DNA from 2 places in the Kitasatospora sp. NPDC004745 genome. Region 1 is predicted to be linked to the other one. Evidence: riboswitches for the same ligand, from Rfam matches in the RefSeq annotation. Region 1 holds a riboswitch; the other holds the start of a gene.
What was found. A riboswitch is a leader RNA that binds a small molecule or an ion and turns the genes downstream of it on or off. The one in region 1 is predicted to bind S-adenosylmethionine.

Region 1 (4,843 bases):
CCTCCGTCGCCAGGCCGTCGGCGAAGCGCACGTCGTCGTCGTTCACGTAGACGTTGACGAAGCGGCGCAGCTTGCCGGTGTCGTCCAGGATGCGGGCGGAGATGCCCGCGTGGTTCTTCTCCAGGTCGGCGATGACCTCGCCGAGGGTGGCGCCCTCGGCGCTCACCTCGGCGGCGCCGCCGGTGTAGGTGCGCAGGATGGTGGGGATGCGGACGTTGACGCTCATGGCTCTCCTAGCGGGGGTGCGGCCCAGCGGGTGGGGGTGGTTCAGGCGGACGCGAGGCCGGCGTCGCGGAAGGACGCCAGGGTCGGGCGGATGACGGCGGTCATGCCGGACCCGGCGACGGCGTCCAGGGTCTTCAGGCCGTCGCCGGTGTTGATCGCGACGGTCTCCTTGGCCGGGTCGAGCTGGCCGGTCTCCACCAGCTTCTTCAGCACGCCGACGGTGACCCCGCCCGCGGTCTCGGCGAAGATGCCCTCGGTCCGGGCCAGCAGCCGGATGGCGTCCACCACCTCGGCGTCGGTGACGTCCTCGACGGCGCCGCCGGTGCGCCGGGCGATGTCCAGCACGTACGGGCCGTCCGCCGGGTTGCCGATCGCCAGCGACTTGGCGATGGTGTCCGGCTTGACCGGCCGGATCACGTCCTGGGCGGCCTTGAACGCGGCCGACACCGGCGAGCAGCCCGCCGCCTGGGCGCCGAAGACCTTGTACGGCCGGTCCTCGACCAGGCCGAGCCTGATCAGCTCCTGCAGACCCTTGTCGATCTTGGTCAGCTGGGAGCCCGAGGCGATCGGGATCACGATCTGCTCCGGCAGCCGCCAGCCGAGCTGCTCGCAGATCTCGTACGCCAGCGTCTTGGAACCCTCCCCGTAGTAGGGGCGCAGGTTGACGTTGACGAAGCCCCAGCCCTCACCGGCCGGGTCGCCGATCAGCTCCGAGCAGAAGCGGTTCACGTCGTCGTAGTTGCCCTCGATGCCGACCAGCTCGCCGCCGTACACCCCGGCCATGACGACCTTGCCCTGCTCCAGGTCGTGCGGGATGAACACGCAGGACCGGAACCCGGCCCGGGCCGCCGCCGCACCCACCGCACCGGCCAGGTTGCCGGTCGACGAGCAGGACAGCGTGGTGTAGCCGAAGGCCCGGGCGGCCTCGATGGCGCAGGCCACCACCCGGTCCTTGAAGGAGTGGGTGGGGTTGCCCGAGTCGTCCTTGACGTGCAGCGGGGCGGTGAAGCCGAGCTCGCGGCCCAGGTTGTCCGCCTTCACCAGCGGGGTCCAGCCGGGGTTCAGGTTGGGCTTCGAGGCGACGTCGGCCGGCACCGGCAGCAGCGGGGCGTAGCGCCAGATCGAGGTGGGGCCGGCCTCGATCCGCTTGCGCAGCTCCTCGGCCCGCTCGCCGCCGAACTCGTAGGCGATCTCCAGCGGGCCGAAGCACTCCAGGCAGGCGAAGCTCGGACCGAGCGGGAAGCGGGTGCCGCACTCCCGACAGGACAGCGCGGCGGCGGGGCCGAGGTCCACGGATGCGGGTGCGACGGTGTCGATAGCCATGATGGCGAGGCCTCTCTCCTCATCTTCCCCGTGGCGCGGTCGCGCCACAGGCCGGAATTGGCACCTGTCCCGCCGGGGCCTGTACGACGACAGCCGAGCGAGAAGGTTGCCGGGACGTCAACGGGCCGTTCCCTCAGTCCCTCTGGATGAGCTTGTGAAATTGTGGTGGCGCTCAACGGTGACCCCGGCGTGCAAAGGTCCGACCGCTGTACGAAGACTGTATCCGAAGGCGTCAACGCCGAACGGGACCGTCCGCCACGCGAGATGACGCGTCCCACCCGATCCCGCCGAGGAGAGTCACGTGCCCGCCGAACCGATCCCCGCGCTCCTCCCGCAGGCGGCGTCCTGGCTGCGCCGCCGCTCGTGGAGCGCGGCCGACCGGCCGGTGCGCACCCTGCTGGAGGCCAAGCGCCGCACCGGTCACACGGTCAGCGTGGTGCTCCCCGCCCTGGACGAGGAGGCCACCGTCGGCGACATCGTCCGGACCGTCCGGCGCGAGCTGATGGAGCGCGTCCCGCTGGTCGACGAGCTCGTCGTGGTCGACTCCGGCTCCACCGACGCCACCGCCGCCGTCGCGGCGGGGGCGGGCGCCCGGGTGGTGCACCGCGACGCCGTCCTGCCGCGGATCCCGGCCGTCCCCGGCAAGGGCGAGGTGCTCTGGCGCTCACTGCTGGTGACCCGCGGCGACATCGTCTGCTTCGTCGACGCCGACCTGCGCGAGTTCGACCCGGCCTTCGTCTCCGGCATCCTCGGCCCGCTGCTCACCGAACCGGACATCCAGCTGGTCAAGGCCATGTACGACCGCCCGCTGGAGGTGTCGCTCGACGGCTCGGCCACGGGCGGCGGCGCCGTCGTGCCGTCCGGCGGCGGCCGGGTCACCGAACTGGTCGCCCGCCCGCTGCTGAACCTGCACTGGCCGGAACTCGCCGGTTTCGTCCAGCCGCTGGGCGGCGAGTACGCCGCGCGCCGCTCGCTGCTCGAACGGCTCCCCTTCCCGACCGGCTACGGCGTCGAGCTCGGACTCCTGGTGGACGCACTGGAGGCGGTCGGACTGGACGCCCTCGCCCAGGTGGACGTCGGGGTCCGGCACCACCGGCACCAGGACGGCCAGGCGCTGGGCCGGATGGCCGCCACCATCTACCGCACCGCCCTGGAACGGCTCGACCGCACCCACCGGCTGAAGGCCTCCGCCGACCTGGTCCACCCGCTGCTGACCCAGTTCACCCGGGACCCGCGGACCCGGGAGTTCACCGCCCACACCCACCCGGTGACGGCTGTCGAGCGCCCCCCGATGCACACCGTGCCCGAGTACGCGACCCGGCACTGAGGGGTTTGCCGCCCCGGGGCCACGGCAACGTACCAACCATGGGCGATCTCACGACCGAACGTTCGAGCGCGACCGGCACCGCCCCCGTCCTGGTGGCCTCCAACCGGGGACCGGTGTCGTTCGGAACCGCTGACGACGGCACGCTGACCCTCCGGCGCGGTGGCGGGGGCCTGGTCTCCGGCCTCTCCGCCATCGACGACCCGAACGCCGTCTGGGTCTGCGCCGCCCTCGGCGCGGCCGACCGCAGAGCAGCCGCCGAGGCCCCGGACGGCCGCCTCGACCGCGCCGGGCACGACGTCGGCGGACAGGCCGTCCGGATGCTCGACATCGACCCGGACACCTTCGCCTGCGCCTACAACGGCGTCGCCAACTCCACCCTCTGGTTCGTCCACCACCTGCTGTACGCGACCCCGACCGCCCCCTCCTTCGACGCGGACTTCCGCACCGAGTGGGCCGCCTACACGGCGTACAACACCGCCTTCGCCGAGGCCCTCGCCGCCGAGGCGGCCCCCGGCGCCGCCGTCCTCGTCCAGGACTACCACCTGTCGCTGACCCCGGCCCTGCTCCGCGCCGCCCGCCCCGACCTGCGGATCGGCCACTTCTCGCACACCCCCTGGGCGCCGCCGGACTACTACCGGCTGCTGCCCGACGACGTCGCCCGGGCCGTCCTGACCGGCATCCTGGGCGCCGACCGGGCCGGCTTCCTCACCCGGCGCTGGGCGCTCGCCTTCGCCGACTGCTGCGAGGAGCTGCTGGGCGCCGTCGTCGACCGCGAGGCCCTCACCGTCACCCTCACCGGGCCCTCGGCCGGGGAGACCCGCACCACCCGGCTCGGCGTCCACGCGCTGGGCGCCGACGCCGACTTCCTGCGCGAGCGCGCCCACCGCCCCGACGTGGACGAGCGCCTGGCCGTCCTGCGGGAGGCCGTCGGCGGGCGCCGCACCATCGTCCGGGTCGACCGCACCGAGCTGAGCAAGAACATCGTCCGCGGCCTCCAGGCCTACCGGCACCTGCTGCGGACCCGCCCCGAGTGGCACGACCGGGTGGTGCACATCGCCTTCGCCTACCCGTCCCGCACCGACCTCGCCGAGTACCGGGCCTACACCGCCGAGGTCCGGCGGCTCGCCGGAGAGATCGACGCCGAGTTCGCCACCGACACCTGGAAGCCGCTGATCCTGCACGTCGACGACGACTTCCCGCGCTCCCTGGCCGCCTACCGGCTCGCCGACGTCGCCCTGGTCAACCCGATCCGGGACGGCATGAACCTGGTCGCCAAGGAGGTCCCGGTGGTCTCCGACCACGGCTGCGCCCTGGTGCTCTCCCGCGAGGCCGGCGCGCACGCCGAGCTCGCCGAGGACGCCCTGACGGTGAACCCCTACGACGTCATCGCCACCGCGGACGCCCTGCACGCGGGCCTCACCATGGCGGAGGAGGAGCGCGCCGACCGCACCAAGCGCCTCGCGGCGGCGGCCACCGCACTCCCCCCGCAGCAGTGGTTCCTGGACCAGCTCAGCGCGCTGTGAGCGACCGGCTCGACGCGCCGTGAGCGACCGGCTCAGTGCGCCGTGAGCGCCAGGGCCAACCCTTCGAGCAGCTCCACCACGCCGGCCGGGCCCGGGACCACCAGGTCCGCCCGGTCGGCGAGTTCGCGCACCGGCGCGTCCCCCACCGCGCCGCTGCACACCAGCAGGCCCGCCAGACCCTCGCCGCGCAGCTCCTCCACCGCCGCGAAGGCCGCCACGTCCCCGAGGTCGTCGCCCGCGTACAGCACCGACCGCGCCGCGCGCTCACGCAGGAAGCCGGTCAGCGCCGCCCCCTTGTCGACCCCGGGCGGCCGCAGCTCCAGCACCAGCCGCCCGGGCTCCACCACCAGCCCGAGCCCCGCCGCGAGCTCGCCGACCGGCCCGCGCAGCAGCTCCAGCGCCTCCTCGGGCGCGTCCGTGCGCCGGGTGTGCACCGCCAGCGAGC
Region 2 (4,843 bases), on a different contig from region 1:
AACCATCGCGGCCACCGGTTGCACGAAGCCGCAGGCCCGGCCCCGGCCCCGGTCCGGGGCCCCGAGTAGGCCACCTGCCGTACAGCGCGGTGTCACCCGCCCGGGCCGGAGGGATGCTTGGCCGCATGGCGCTGACGGCCCCGGGCCACACCGACGAGCGGGACGGCCGGCCGGCCGTGCCCGCCCCGGTGGTCACCTACGCCCTGATCGCGCTCAACACCCTGGTGTTCCTGCTGGGCCCGGCCGCCGGGCTCAACCCGCTGTACGGCACCGGCCAGGCCCGGGTCTGCGCGGAGCAGCGGTACGAGCAGCGCTGGGGCGCCGTCCCGGTCGAGCTGCTGACCGGGCACCCGTTGACCGCCGGGCAACTGGCCGAGGCCCCCGACCCCGTCCCCGGCTGCCCGGCCGCCCCGACCCCGGGCAAGCACCCGGCGCTGTCGGTGCTCAGCGGGCTCTTCCTGCACGCCGGCTGGCTGCACCTGCTGGGCAACCTGCTCTTCCTGCACGTCTTCGGCCCCACCGTCGAACTACGGCTCGGCCGCGCCCGGTACGCCGTCTTCTACCTGGCCGCCGGCAGCGTGGCCACGTACGGCTTCGCCCTGGCCGAGGCGCACTCCGCGGACTCGACCCGGGTGCTGATCGGCGCCTCCGGTGCGATCTCCGCCGTCCTCGGCGCCTACCTGCGCTTCCACCCGCGCTCCCGGGTGACGACGCTGGTCCCGCTGCTGCTGTTCCTGCCGCTGCGCTTCCCGGCCTGGCTGGTGCTCGGCCTCTGGTTCGCGCTGCAGTGGTGGTCGGTCCACGCGGCCGGGCCCGGGGTGGCCTACCTGGTGCACGTGATCGGCTTCTCGGCGGGCTTCCTCTACGCCTGCACGGTGGTCAGCCACCCCCCGAGACGACCCGGCTGACGCCCGATACGCTGGCGGCACCCCACAAAGGAGCCGAACGTGATCACCGCCATCGTCCTGATCAAGACCAGTGTCGACCGCATCCCGGAGATCGCCGAGGCCATCGCAGCCATCGAGGGCGTCAGCGAGGTGTACTCGGTGACCGGTGGCTACGACCTGGTGGCGATGGTCCGGGTGCGCCGGCACGACGACCTGGCCGAGGTCATCCCGGGACGGCTGAACAAGGTCCCGGGCGTGGCCCACACCGAGACCCAGATCGCCTTCCGCACCTACTCCCAGCACGACCTGGAGGCGGCGTTCGCGCTCGGCCTGGACGAGTAGTCCCCGCCGGCTCCCGGGCCGCTCAGCCCTGCCGACGGGTGTCGGCGACGCAGCGGCCGCCCTCGTTGCGGTAGTTCCAGGCCGCGCCGTCCGTGACCAGCTCCCGGACGGCGGTCAGGAAGCGGTCGACGTGCTCGTCCGGCGTGCCGGCCCCGAAGCTGACCCGGATCGCGTTCAGGCTGCGCTCGCCCGGCAGCGAGGGCTCCGGCGCACCGCACTCGGAGGGGGCGACGTCCTCGTCCCCGAGCAGGGTGCGCAGCAGCGGGTGCGCGCAGAACAGCCCGTCGCGGACGCCGATGCCGTACTCGGCGGACAGCGCGGCCGAGAAGTGCGAGCTGTTCCAGCCCTGGACGACGAAGGACAGCACGCCCACCCGGGCCGAGCCGGCACCGAACAGGTTCAGCACCTTGACCTGCGGGATCTCCGCCAGGCCGGCCGTCAGCCGGGCGACCAGCTGCCGCTCCCGGGCCTCCAGGGCGTCGAAGCCGGCCTCGGTCAGCGCCCGGCAGGCGGACGCGATGGCGTAGGCGCCGATGACGTTCGGCGAGCCGGCCTCGTGCCGGGCCGGGCCGGTGTGCCACTGGACGGCCACCGACCCGTCGTCCTGCCGGGCCACCGTCCGGGTCGCGCCGCCGCCGGCCAGGTACGGCTCGGCCGCGTCCAGCCAGTCCGCCCGGCCGGCCAGCACGCCGGCGCCGAACGGTGCGTAGATCTTGTGGCCGGAGAAGGCGATCCAGTCGACGTCCAGCTCGCGCACCGAGACCCGGTGGTGCGGGGCCAGCTGGGCGGCGTCCAGCACCACCCGGGCGCCGTGCCGGTGGGCGGTCGCGGTCAGCTCGGCGACCGGCCACAGCTCGCCGGTCACGTTGGAGGCGCCGGTGACGCAGAGCAGCTTGGGGCCCTCGGGCGCGTCGGCGAGCGCGGCGTCGAGGGCGGCGACGGCCTCGGCGTGCGAGCGCGGGGCGCGCAGGTAGCGGACGTCCAGCCCGGCGTGGGCCCAGGGCAGCAGCGAGGCGTGGTGCTCGGTCTCGAAGGCGAACACCCGGGTGCCGGCCGGGACGGCGGAGGCGAGCAGGTTCAGCGAGTCGGTGGTGGCGCGGGTGAAGACCACCTGGTCGCCCTCTCGCAGGTCGAGGAACTCGGTGACGGTGCGGCGGCTCTGCTCGAACAGGTCGGTGGAGAGCTGCGAGAGGTAGCCGGCGCCGCGGTGCACGCTGCCGTAGTAGGGGGCGTAGGCGGCGACGTCGTCCCAGACCCGCTGCAGCGCCGGGGAGCTGGCCGCGTAGTCGAGCGCCGCGTAGCCGACCTTCTCGCCGTTGGCGAGCGGGACCTGGACGTCGTGGCCGAGGACGGCGAGCGGGGCGCAGATTTCGGTGGCGATCGACACGGGGATGCACTCCTCCTGGGTGTGGGACCCCGGGAGTGTGAGTCGTCCGGCGTCCGCGCTTGCCGCACGGACGATTCGCCGAGCGACCCGGTCCTCACCCAGGGCACCCCGCCACGGACGGAGGGTTGCCGGACAGCCAGCTGGGGCTTGACGCTGTCACTCATGACCTGGACAGGACTCTAGGTCGGCCCGCGCCGGGTGGTCAAACGACCGTCCACCATCCGGACGCCCCCGGACGTGCCGGGGCCCGCACCGGCTTCCCGGCGCGGGCCCTGCGACCGCCTCAGATCCGGCTGGTCGCCTCCGACCAGCGGCGCAGCAGCTCCTGCGCCGTCCCGGAGTCGATGGCCCGCGCGGCCCGCTCCATGCCGGCCGCGAGCTGCTCGGCGAGCGGCGCCTCGCCGAGGTCCAGCGCGACCAGCGCGGCCGCGGTGTTCAGCAGGACGGCGTCCCGCACCGGCCCGCGCTCCCCGGCCAGCATCCGGCGCGCGACCTCGGCGTTGTAGGAGGCGTCCGCGCCGCGCAGCGACTCGATGCCGACCAGCTCGATGCCGACGTCCCGCGGGTCGAAGGCGGTCTCGGTGACGGTGCCGCCCTGCACGATCCACACCCGCGAGGTGGTGGTGATGGTCAGTTCGTCGAGGCCGTCGTCGCCGCGGAACACCAGGGCGGTCGAGCCGCGCCGGGCGAGCACCCCGGCGATCAGCCCGGCGAGCCGGGTGTCGAAGCAGCCGATCGCGTGCGAGGTCACCTTGGCCGGGTTGGTCAGCGGGCCGAGGATGTTGAAGGCGGTGGGCACGCCGAGGTCGCGCCGGGCGGTGGCGGCGTGGCGCATCGACGGGTGGAACTTGGCCGCGAAGCAGAAGGTGAGGCCGACCTCCTCGGCCACCTCGGCGACCCGCCGGGCGGGCAGGTCGAGGCGGACGCCGAGCTTCTCCAGCACGTCGGAGGAGCCGCTCGCCGAGGAGGCGGCCCGGTTGCCGTGCTTGACCACCTTGGCGCCGGCGGCGGCCGCGACGATCGCCGACATGGTGGAGATGTTGACCGTCTTGGCGCGGTCACCGCCGGTGCCGACGATGTCCACCGCCGGCCCGGGGACGGTGAGCGGCTCGGCGTGCGCGTACATGGCGTCGACCAGGCCGGTGACCTCGTCGACCGTCTCGCCCTTGGCCCGCAGCGCGACCATGAAGCCGGCCACCTGGACGGGGGACGCCTCGCCGCTCATGATCCGGTCCATCGCCCACGCGGTGGACGAGCGGTCGAGGTCCTCCCCCTTCAACAGCGCCGCCAGGACGTCCGGCCAGGTGCGGACCACCTGCGCGGGGTCGGTACCACCGTTCGCAGGGTTCACGTTCACCATGGCTGACTCCAGCTGTTGTCGGTCTCCCCGTGGCGGGGGGACGTCCGTACGGATGGAGTCAGCCTATCGAGCGGCGGGGTGCCCTCGGCGCTGTCTTCTCTAGTACTGAGACGGCCCGGTCCGAAGACCGGCCGGGCTCACTGGCCGGCCGGGGCCCGCTTGGCCAGCCGGGCCCGCAGCAGGGTGGCGACGGCCTCGGCCAGCGCCACCGGGTCCACCGGGTGGGAGATCGCGGCGTCGGCCCGGCTCCAGGCGGCCAGCCAGGAGTCCTGCGGCCGGCCGATCAGCACCAGCACCGGCGGGCAGCCGTAGATCTCGTCCTTCAGCTGGCGCCCGAGCCCGAGCCCGCCGGCCGGAACCGCCTCGCCGTCCAGCACGCAGAGGTCCACGCCGCCCTTCTCCAGGGCCTTGATCACCGCGGGGGTGGTCGCGCACTCCAGGTAGGACAGTTCCGGAAGGTCCTCGGCGGGCCGGCGGCCGAGTGCCGTCAGCACCTGCTCGCGGGTGTTGCGGTCGTCGCTGTAGACGAGGACGGTGAGCGTCTCGTCGGTCGTGTACGCCATGGGCCCTGCTCCCTCAAGTGTGATCCGGACCACGTTCGCCTGATCCGGATGCTACTCCCGATCACCCGCCGTCGAGGCCCCCTCGCGGACGTTCCCTCCCCAAGCCGCCGCGCCCGGGGCTCACCCGCCCGGAGGACGCGCCGTCACCCGGACCCGCCCGGTCCACCCGTACGGCCGACAGGGCGCCCCCGCACTACCCCGGGAGGCCCTGCAGGGCGTGCACCGACACGCAGGGCAAGGGGGTCGTAGGGCCCTCCGAGGAACCGTCAGAAAAGGGACACGCCGCTGCTCAGCCCCCGTCCGG

Region 2: another riboswitch for S-adenosylmethionine. It lies ahead of ACFYUY_RS06040 (aminotransferase class V-fold PLP-dependent enzyme); the one in region 1 lies ahead of thrC (threonine synthase).

What each region holds. Positions count from the first base shown of each region.
Region 1 is NZ_JBIALK010000007.1:4,034-8,876, reverse strand. It holds gene ACFYUY_RS14870 (ubiquitin-like small modifier protein 1) at 1-226, opposite strand, end outside; gene thrC (threonine synthase) at 268-1,548, opposite strand; SAM riboswitch class I at 1,565-1,701, opposite strand; gene ACFYUY_RS14860 (glucosyl-3-phosphoglycerate synthase) at 1,850-2,875, shown strand; gene ACFYUY_RS14855 (trehalose-6-phosphate synthase) at 2,914-4,398, shown strand; gene otsB (trehalose-phosphatase) at 4,431-4,843, opposite strand, start outside.
Region 2 is NZ_JBIALK010000002.1:537,104-541,946, reverse strand. It holds gene ACFYUY_RS06050 (rhomboid family intramembrane serine protease) at 126-908, shown strand; gene ACFYUY_RS06045 (Lrp/AsnC ligand binding domain-containing protein) at 948-1,229, shown strand; gene ACFYUY_RS06040 (aminotransferase class V-fold PLP-dependent enzyme) at 1,252-2,616, opposite strand; SAM riboswitch class IV at 2,667-2,784, opposite strand; gene trpD (anthranilate phosphoribosyltransferase) at 2,900-3,976, opposite strand; gene ACFYUY_RS06030 (hypothetical protein) at 4,114-4,539, opposite strand.